Regions from separate parts of the Nostocoides veronense genome, predicted to be linked through region 1. Evidence: predicted binding sites of a transcription regulator. Region 1 holds the regulator's gene; each other region holds the start of a gene.
What was found. The regulator LexA, encoded in region 1, represses DNA repair genes until DNA is damaged. The targets are predictions, from matches to a motif close to TCGAACANNTGTTCGA.
Positions count from the first base shown of each region.

Region 1 (3,273 bases):
AGCCGACAGGCGCACGCGTCCGGCCCGCAGACCCGCGAGCGCCGCTACCTCCTCCTCGGCGGCGTCCAGCGCCGCAAGCACGGTCCCGGCGTGCCGGGCGAGGGCGTGCCCGGCTTCGGTCAGCCGGACGGTGCGTCCAACGCGATCGACCAAGGGCGTGCCAACCCGCTGTTCCAGGCGCCGAACCATCTGCGAGATCGCGGGCTGCGAATAGCCCAGCGACGCCGCAGCGGAGGTGAAGCTGCCCTCGTCGGCGATGGCCCGCATCACGCGGAGCCCGGCAGCATCGATCACCGGGCCACCATAACGCAGCGTTATAGGCCAGCCCGAGGACGACGTGAGGCACGGCATACTGACGGGGTGTCCGCGTCGCCCACCCATGTCGCGCAACTCGCGGCATACCTCGGCTCCGGGCCGCCGCTGGTCTTGACCGGCGCGGGCATCAGCACTGATTCCGGTATCCCGGACTACCGCGGCCCGGATGGAACGCGCCGGGTGACCCCGATGTCGCATCAGGAGTTCGTCTCCAGTGCGGCTGCGCGGCAACGCTATTGGGCCCGGTCGTATGCCGGGTGGTTACGTTTCGCCGCCGCTCGCCCCAATCCGGGGCACCGGGCCGTTGCCGCCCTGCAGTCCGACGGCCGGGTCGGCACGGTCATCACCCAGAATGTCGACCTGCTCCATCAGGTGGCCGGCGCGCGCGATGTCGTGGACCTGCACGGCCGGCTGGCCGACGTCATCTGTCTGGATTGCTCGGCCCGCTATCCGCGCGAGCAGATCCAGGCCTGGCTCGCCGAGGCCAACCCGCAGGCGGCCGACGGCATCGACCGCGATCCCGGCGGTGGATCGCGGGTCTCGGCGCAGATCCGCCCGGACGGCGATGTCGTGCTCGCCCCCGAACTCATCGAGGGATTCCGCAGTCCCCGCTGTCTGGTATGCCGCGGCGACCGGCTCAAGCCCGATGTCGTCTTCTTCGGAGCCAGCGTGCCGCCGGAGCGCGTCGCGCACTGCTTCGAGTTGACGGATGCGGCGTCCGGCTTGCTCGTGATTGGTTCTTCGCTGATGGTGATGAGCGGCTTGCGTTTCGTCAAAAGGGCTGCGGCACAAGGCAAACCAATCGCTATCGTCACCAAGGGACCGACCCGCGGCGATGACCTCGCCACCCTGCGGATCGACGCCGACATCTCGCCGCTGCTGCACGCCGTGGCGTCCGAGGTTACGGCCCTGGCCTAAGGCACCGACGGCACGCGGGCGCACCCCGCGGGGTGCGCCCGCGTGTCTGAATCAGACGCGCCGCAGGACGGCAGTGACCTTGCCCAGGATCGTCGCGTGGTCACCGTCAATGGGGGAGAAGGCGGTGTTGTGCGGCATCAGCCACACCTTGCCGTCCTTGCGCTTGAACGTCTTCACCGTCGCCTCGTTGTCCAAGAGCGCGGCGACGATATCGCCATTGTCGGCGGTGGGCTGCTGCCGCACGACGACCCAGTCCCCATCGCAGATCGCGGCGTCGATCATCGAGTCACCGACGACCTTGAGCAGGAAGAGCGATCCCTCGCCGACGATCTGCCGCGGCAACGGGAAGACGTCCTCGACGACCTCCTCTGCGGTGATCGGCACGCCGGCCGCAATCCGGCCGAGCACCGGGACATATGACGCCTCGGGCCGAGCGTCGCCCGAACCGGTTTCGTCGATGAATTGCTCCTCCACGTGGTCCCCGGGCCGGTAGCCCCGGGCTTTGGGGGCGTCCGGCGAGACGACCTCAATCGCGCGCGGGCGGTGCGGGTCGCGCCGGAGGTAGCCCTTGCGTTCCAGGGCGTGCAACTGATGAGCAACAGAACTAGGAGAAACCAGGCCGACGGCTTCGCCGATCTCACGGATGCTCGGGGGGTAGCCGCGCCGGTCGATGCTGTTGCGGATCACCTCAAGGACGCGTCGCTGCCGCACCGTCAGGGCCTCGCCGCCGTCGCGTTCGGGCAGTGAATGGACCTGGCCGCTGCCATCCTCTGTGCTCATCGCTGCCTTCCGTCCCTTTCGTAGATCGCATTTTCCCTGCTCAGAGGGGCTGTCAGTGCCCCCTGTCAGGCTTTCTGCCATGACCTTGAGCCTAGGGGGTCGACGCGTTCAGATCAAACATCTGTACGAGCGTGTCTTGCTCCTCGGGCTCGGATCGTGCTAGACATCGTACAACCGTTCTATCGAACGAACATTCGATAGACACGCCGAAGGGAGATAGGGATATGAGCGCAGCAATCGCTTGGGATGGTGTCGAGGCAGGGCGCCTCGTGGGAACTCGTGGTGGGCGCTCCCGTGGCCACCTTCGCCTGGTGCCGACCGCTGCGCCAGCGCGGGTGGCCCCGTCACGGCCGATGCGTCCAGAGGCTACTGGTTTCCGCTTGACCCGCCTCGGTCGACTGTCGATCACCCTCTTTGCTGCGGTCGCGCTCTGTGCGGGCCTGGCCCTTGCGTATGCCGCGGGGCCCGGTGCGGCGGCCCCCGCGGGAAGCGGGGAGCGGGTCGTCGTCGTCCAGTCCGGGCAGACCCTCTCCGGCCTGGCACAGGCCTATCTGCCCGAGCGCGGGATCGTCAACGCCATCTCGGCGATCCAGGTGGCCAATGGGCTCTCCAGCGACCGCCTTCTTGCTGGTCAGCGGCTCGTCATTCCGGCGCGCTGAGACCTCGTTGATGGCTGGTGGGACGCCGCCACGCCGGTGGACCCAAAGGGTTGACGTAGTGGCTACTTTCTCCGTAGAGTCCTACATCTAGTGGTTACACGCATGTAGTTCGTCCACATCTAGTGCACATCCGCAGCGTTGTTACCCACAGGTTGTCCCCATCTTGTCCCCGGTGTCATCCCCAAAGTCGCGTAGATCGGAGTGGTCGTGCACTGTCCTTTCTGCCGCCACACCGACTCGCGCGTGGTGGATTCGCGCACCAGTGACGACGGGGCGCAGATCCGTCGGCGCCGCCAGTGCCCGGACTGCAATCGCCGGTTCACCACGATCGAGACGGCCGGGCTGACAGTCGTCAAGCGTTCCGGCGTCTCCGAACCGTTCAGCCGAGCCAAGGTCCTCGCCGGCGTCCGGAAGGCCTGCCAAGGCCGCCCGGTCTCCGAAGACGACCTGGCGCTGCTGGCCCAACGGGTCGAAGAGAGCGTGCGCTCCGCCGGCAATGCCGAGGTCGATGCCCACGACGTGGGGATGGCCATCCTCGGGCCGCTGCGCGACCTCGACGAGGTCGCCTACCTTCGCTTCGCGAGCGTCTACCAGGCTTTTG
Region 1 is NZ_BAAAPO010000008.1:3,589-6,861, reverse strand. It holds gene ABD225_RS02530 (LysR family transcriptional regulator) at 1-294, opposite strand, end outside; gene ABD225_RS02525 (NAD-dependent protein deacetylase) at 361-1,233, shown strand; gene lexA (transcriptional repressor LexA) at 1,285-2,013, opposite strand; gene ABD225_RS02515 (LysM peptidoglycan-binding domain-containing protein) at 2,394-2,672, shown strand; gene nrdR (transcriptional regulator NrdR) at 2,880-3,273, shown strand, end outside.

Region 2 (3,273 bases), on a different contig from region 1:
TAGCTGCCGGGGGTGAGGTCCCATTCGACTCTGGCGCGCGTCGGATGCGCCCCGCCGTCATCAGTGTCGACGCCGTTTTCCGTTGCTACGCAATCTTTTTCGCGGCCGGGTGGTGGCTTGGTGGTGAGGTGGCCGGCGAGGCGTCGGGTGTGGACGATGTGGTGATGGTAGCTACAGAGCAGGGCGGCGTTCGCGAGGTCGGTGGGGCCGCCGTCGATCCAATGTTTGAGGTGGTGGGCGTCGGTCCAGCCGGCGGGTTTGGAGCAGCGGGGGTAGCTGCAGCCGCCGTCGCGGACGTGTAACGCCCGGATCTGCGCTCTGGTGAAGAGGCGTTTGGTTCTTCCGATCAGGACGGGGTTCCCGGCGTCGTCAACGACGATCGGCGCGATGTCCGCGCCACACGACAGGGTGCGGGTGGTCGCGAGAGCGAGGTAGCGGCCGGCGTCCACGCCACCGATCGCCTGACCGCACCCGGAAGGCTGGCCGCCGCCTGAACTGGTTTGCAGGTCGGCGAGTTTCACGACAAGCGAGAGTTGGGTGCCGGGCTGAGCCGGGACGGTGTCGCCGGCCCGGACGGCCCGGCTGACGAGGTCCAACAGGGCGTCGGCGCGGCGTGTCACATACGACCGGGTGTCCGCTTCCCCGTCCGGCCCGGGTACGGGTTTCGTTAGCGGGTCGAGGGCGGCTTCGATGATGGCGGCGCCGGCGGGGTCGAGGCGTAGCCGGTATTCGGTGAGCCCGTCGACGGGGTCGGGGGTGCCGGTGCTGAACGCGCGGTGGGCGCGGGCTCGCTCGTCGCGGTCATCGAGTCGGTCGGGGCGCCCGAACCGGGCATACAGTTCGGGCCGGATCGCCCGGATCTCCCGCGGATCACCGCCGCACGCGTAGTCGGCGTACACGCCCCACACGGTGTCGAGGGTGTCGGGTTGCAGGTCCGGGGCGAGGCGCCGCATCTCCGCGTGTGCCAGGGTCGCCGCTGCGACCGACGCTTGACCGGTGAGCACCGCCACCCCGAGGGCTTCCCCGGGCTGCCCAGCCGCGAGCGGTCCTGCCGCGCGCGTCACGGTGGCTGGCGCGACCGCCTCGGCGAGTTTGACGACCGTTGACGCGGTCCGGGCGGTGTGTCGCGGCGAGAGGGCGGCGACCCAGTCTGTCGCCGTCAACGCCACCGGCCCGGACCCGGGCAACCCGCGGGTCATGGCGTCGGAGACGATCGCGACTTCCGCCGCTTCACCCATCAGCAGCAGGCGACCGATCTCGGTGAGGAGTTCTTCGACCTCATCCCGCCCAGTGAGTGACACGCATTCGTGCACGGTTGCGAGGGCGTCGCGGCATTCCGCGACCCGCGCCAACACGACCGCGAGACTCGGCCTGGCGGGGCCTGTCCCGGTGCTGTCGTGAGGGGTGATCGCCATAGTCGATGATACACCCGTTCGACCTCCGCGCGCAACGCCTGGATGCACCTACTTCGTTGGTGCGCAACATGATTCGTGAACGCGATGCTTTATCAGAGGGGTCTGACAGCCTGTGTCGGGTGAGGCGGAAGGGTCCCGTGCGCCCTGCCTTTTCCGGGAGCCTCATCTGCGGGTTGCCGGTCGATGGGTTGACGGTTCGGAGCGGACTGGGGGAAGCCCGGAGGGGCAGTCGAGGAGCGGAGTCGAGCGAGGGACGAGCGAGCGCCGCGACGAATCTCCTGCCCCGAGGGCTTCACCCAGGAAGCGCAGCCGAAGCCAGGGGAGCGCACTCCCTAGCGAGCGAATCGGCGCGCCTCTCATGGGAGAGAACCTGGACATACGCAACGGTAATGATCCGTTGCGTACGTCCACGTTCCGGCAATGGGCGGAAAAGTGGTCTCACCGACCAGGTCGCGCGCGGGGCGGCGGGGGCGGGCGGGCGTGATGCAATGGGCGGCATGTCGCCGGTGTCCCTGACTTCGATCGGGAACGCCGCAGATGCCGATGAGGTGCTGGAGCGCTTCGAGGCGTGGACGACCGGCCAGGGGATCAGTCTCTACCCGGCACAGGAGGAGGCGATCCTCACCCTGCTCTCGGGCGCCAATGTGATCATGGCGACCCCCACCGGATCCGGGAAGTCGCTGGTCGCGGTGGCCGCCCACGCCAAGGCCCTCGCGGCAGGGGAGCGCAGCTGGTACACCGCGCCGATCAAGGCCCTTGTCAGCGAGAAGTTCTTCGCGCTCATCGACATCTTTGGCGCCGCGAACGTCGGGATGCTCACCGGCGACGCCGCAGTCAACCCCGACGCACCGATCATCTGCGCCACCGCCGAAGTCCTCGCGAATCAGGCTCTGCGCGAACGCGATCGGGCCGAGATCGGCCTGGTCGTCATGGACGAGTTCCACTTCTATGCGGAGCCGGACCGAGGCTGGGCATGGCAGGTCCCGCTCCTACTCCTGCCGCGAACGCAATTCGTCTTGATGTCCGCGACCCTCGGCGACACCACCTTCTTCGAAGAGGACCTGACCCGTCGCACCGGCCGCGACACCATCCCGATCACCTCCGCCGAGCGACCCGTGCCGCTGCATTACGACTGGGTCCTCACGCCCGTGCACGAGACGATCGAGAACCTTCTGCACGATCAGCGCGCCCCGATCTACATCGTGCACTTCACCCAACAAGCCGCCATCGAGCGCGCCCAGGCGCTGATGTCGATCAATGTCTCCACCAGCGCGGACAAGGAGCGCATCAAGACCCTCGTCGGCGGCTTCCGCTTCGGCAAGGGCTTCGGTGCGACGCTGAAACGCCTTGTCCTGCATGGGATTGGCGTCCACCACGCAGGGATGCTGCCGAAGTACCGCCGCCTCGTCGAAACCCTCGCCCAGGCCGGCCTGCTCAAGGTCGTCTGCGGCACCGACACCCTCGGCGTCGGCATCAATGTGCCCATCCGCACGGTCCTGCTGACCTCGCTCACGAAGTATGACGGCCGCCGCCAGCGCGTCCTGCGCGCCCGAGAGTTCCACCAGATCGCCGGCCGCGCCGGCCGGGCGGGCTTCGACGTCGAGGGCTTTGTCGTCGTCCAGGCGCCCGAGTACGTCATCGACAACCACCGCGCCCTCCTCAAGGCCGGTGACGACCCCAAGAAGCGCCGCAAGGTCGTCCGCAAGGGACCACCTGAGGGCCAGTTGAGCTACACCGAGGCGACCTTCGACCGCCTCGTGGCGGCCCCGCCAGAACCCCTTCGATCCCGTATGCGCGTCAGCCACTCGATGATCCTCAACCTTCTCGCGCAGATCGAGGGTCAGGGTGAGGCGATGCG
Region 2 is NZ_BAAAPO010000015.1:187,031-190,303, reverse strand. It holds gene ABD225_RS04750 (HNH endonuclease signature motif containing protein) at 1-1,415, opposite strand, end outside; gene ABD225_RS04745 (DEAD/DEAH box helicase) at 1,913-3,273, shown strand, end outside.
Region 2: a site for LexA is predicted at 1,422-1,437, ahead of ABD225_RS04750 (HNH endonuclease signature motif containing protein). Genes of this name have one in related genera too.

Region 3 (3,273 bases), on a different contig from region 1:
GCCCGCCACAGGTCACGCCGGTCGAAGTCCGGCCACAGGGTGTCGAGGAAGACCATCTCCGCATACGCGCTCTGCCACAGCAGAAAGTTGGAGGTGCGCTGCTCGCCGCTGGAGCGGACGAAGAGGTCGACATCCGGCATATCCGGCTCGGGGAGGTAGCGGGCGAGAAGCTTCTCGTTGACGCTGCCGGGACGCAGCTTGCCCGCAGCCACCTGCTCGGCGATTCGCCTTGTCGCAGCGGCGATTTCGGCGCGCCCGCCATAGTTGACACAGAAATAGAGCGTCAGCCCAGTGTTGTGCTGAGTCATCTCCTGGGCGACTTCAAGCTCCTTGATCACCGAGCCCCACAGGCGCGGCCGCTGCCCCACCCAGCGCATCCGCACGCCCCACTCGTTGAGCTGGTCGCGGCGCCGGCGAATGACATCGCGGTTGAAGCCCATGAGGAAACGCACCTCGTCGGGGCTGCGTTTCCAGTTCTCCGTGGAGAAGGCGTATGCGGACAGGTGCGTCACCCCGACCTCGATGGCCCCCGCGACGACATCAAGCAGCGCGGCCTCGCCGGCCTCATGGCCCTTGGTCCGCGGCAGCCCGCGCTGGTTGGCCCAGCGGCCGTTGCCGTCCATGACGATCGCGACATGCTTGGGCAGCGCGGCGGCGGGATAGCGCGGCGGCTGAGCTCCGCTCGGGTGCGGGAAGGGAGCGATCATGTGGTGAATCCTGTTGCCAGAGGGAGCTTTTCGACGTGCGGCTCGCGTTCGACATGAGGCAGCGAGCGCAGGCCGCGCTCTAGGTGCCATTGGACATATGCCGCGGTGATGCCATTGCCTTCACGCCGGTGCTGCGGCAGGCTCGCGTCCGCGATATCCCAGTCGCCGACGAGGAGCGCGCCGAGCAGATCGAGCGTCGCGCGGTTCGGGGCGACGGAGCCGGGGCGGCGGCAGGACGGACATACGGACCCGCCGGAGGAGACATTGAAGGCTAGCTGCGGGCCGGGGTCGCCGCACTGGGCGCAGTCGAAGAAGCTCGGCGCGTAGCCGCCGATCGCGAGCGCCCGAAGCAAGTAGGCGTCGAGGACGAGCGAGGCGTCGTGCGTGCCGCCGGCGAGCGCGGCGAGGGCGCCTTGTAGCAGGAGGTATTGCTGCAGCGCCGGCGCCCGCTCCTCCGTGAGGCGGTCAGCCGTCTCCAGGACGGTCGCGAGGGCGGTGTAGGCGCGGTAGTCGCGGGCGATCGGATCCCCATACGACGCGATGCTCTCGGCCTGGGTGACGGTGTCGAGATTGCGGCCCTCATAGCACTGCAGGTCGACGATCATGCCCGGCTCCAGGCGCGCCCCGAACCGGCTCTTGGTGCGCCGCACCCCCTTGGCGACCACGCGGATCTTGCCCCGCTCGCGTGCCAGCACCGTGATGATGCGGTCGGCCTCGGCGAGCTTGTGCGTGCGAAGCACGATCGCCTGGTCGCGGTAGGTGGGCACGCCCCCATTCTCCCCCGCCTTGCGCGGGAGTCACGCCAGCCACACGTTTCTCTCCGGATGCCGCTTTGTTGAGGTTCGGCCGACTTTCTAGGCGGGGTGAACCTCAACCTTCCGGCATCCGGTGAGAAATGGGAGAACGGCGCGGCCTCTCATACATATGTTCGATTCATGTCGTATGCTGATCGGGTGAGCCTGCAGGACGTCCTGGACTTCGGCGCGGCGGAGGTGAGCGACGACTCGCCCTTCGGCCCCCTCGAACCGCTCCGCACGCCGTTGTCGCGGGGCGCCTGGGTCGACGTCGCGCCGGGCTGGCTGCGGGCGGCCGACGAGCTGTTCGAGGCGTTGTGTCGGGATGTGCCGTGGCACGCGGAGCGGCGACAGATGTATGACAACATCGTCGACGTCCCCCGCCTGACGAAGTTCTATGCCGCCGACGAGCCCTGGCCCCACCCGCTCGTCGACGAGTTATGCCGCGCGGTGAGCGAGCACTACCTGCCCACCCTCGGCGAGCCGCTCGTCACCGCGGGGCTGTGTCTCTATCGCGATGGCGCGGATTCCGTTGCGTGGCATGGCGATCGGATCGGACGGTCGCGATACCACGACACCATCGTCGCGATCTTGTCGCTCGGGTCGACACGCACCCTGGCGCTGCGGCCAGCCGGGGGCGGAGCGTCGCTGAAGTTCACGACCGGGCATGGCGACCTGGTCGTCATGGGTGGTTCGTGCCAGCGGACGTGGGAGCACGCCATACCCAAGACCCGCGATGTCGTCGGCCCGCGCATCTCCGTCCAGTTCCGGCCCGCCGGGGTGCGCTGAGACACGCGCGCGGCTGAGCAGGCATACTCATGCGCTTCCGTGCGGCGACCGGCGAGAATGCGCCCATGAACACGCGATCCGATGGATCAGACGGCACGGCTCCCGGAATCGTGACCGCCCTGGTGGACTCCGGGATCGTCGCCGCCGACGATCGCGAGCGCGCCCTCGCGATCGTCACCCAGCGCCTCGGCACGCGTCGGGCTCCCGCAAGCGGGGCGTCCAACACTCTCCTCGCGACGCTGCTGGGGTATGTCGGTGGCATCCTCGTCGTCGCCGCCGGCGCGGTCTTCATCTCGCTGCAGTGGAACCAGATGAGCGTGCCGACACGGATCCTTGCCCTCGCCGGGAGTGCCTTGGTGCTGGCCATCGTCACCGCCGTCGTGCGCCTAACGGGCGAGCAGCCGGTCGAGTCCGCCCGGCGGCAGCTGGCCGGCGTGCTCGGCCTCGGCGCCTCGGCGCTCGCGGCAGGCGCGCTCGGGGTCTTCCTCGAGGATCGACTCAAGCCGAACACCAGCGTCATCCCGGTGTGGGTCTTCGGGTTGTTCACGATCTTGGCGGTGCTCTTCTATCTCTTCTCGCCCTCGTTGCCCGGCCAGCTCGGCATCGGATTCGGCCTGTTCATCCTCATCGCGAGCGGCGGGTCAGCCCTCTTCGACGGCTCGTCTCTTCTCCAGGGCATCGCGCTGCTCATCATCGGTCTCGGCTGGTTGGCGCTCGCCGAGATGGGGCGCTGGCGTGAGGATCAAACGGCCCGGCTCGTGGGTGGCGCGCTCACGCTCCTCGGCGCGCAGTTCCCGATGTTCGACGGCCGCGACAACCGCCAGATCCTCGCCTATGTCCTCCTCACCTTGGTCGGCGTCGGCGCCTTTGCCGCCTACCTCCGCTTCCGCGAGTGGCCCTACCTCGCCATGGGTGTTGTCGGCCTGACCCTCGCCGCCACGGAAGCGGCCGTCGACTTCATCGAGGGCTCCGGCGCCGCCGTC
Region 3 is NZ_BAAAPO010000039.1:15,660-18,932, forward strand. It holds gene ABD225_RS12450 (isoprenyl transferase) at 1-707, opposite strand, end outside; gene recO (DNA repair protein RecO) at 704-1,474, opposite strand; gene ABD225_RS12460 (alpha-ketoglutarate-dependent dioxygenase AlkB) at 1,643-2,290, shown strand; gene ABD225_RS12465 (hypothetical protein) at 2,356-3,273, shown strand, end outside.
Region 3: a site for LexA is predicted at 1,624-1,639, ahead of ABD225_RS12460 (alpha-ketoglutarate-dependent dioxygenase AlkB). Genes of this name have one in related genera too.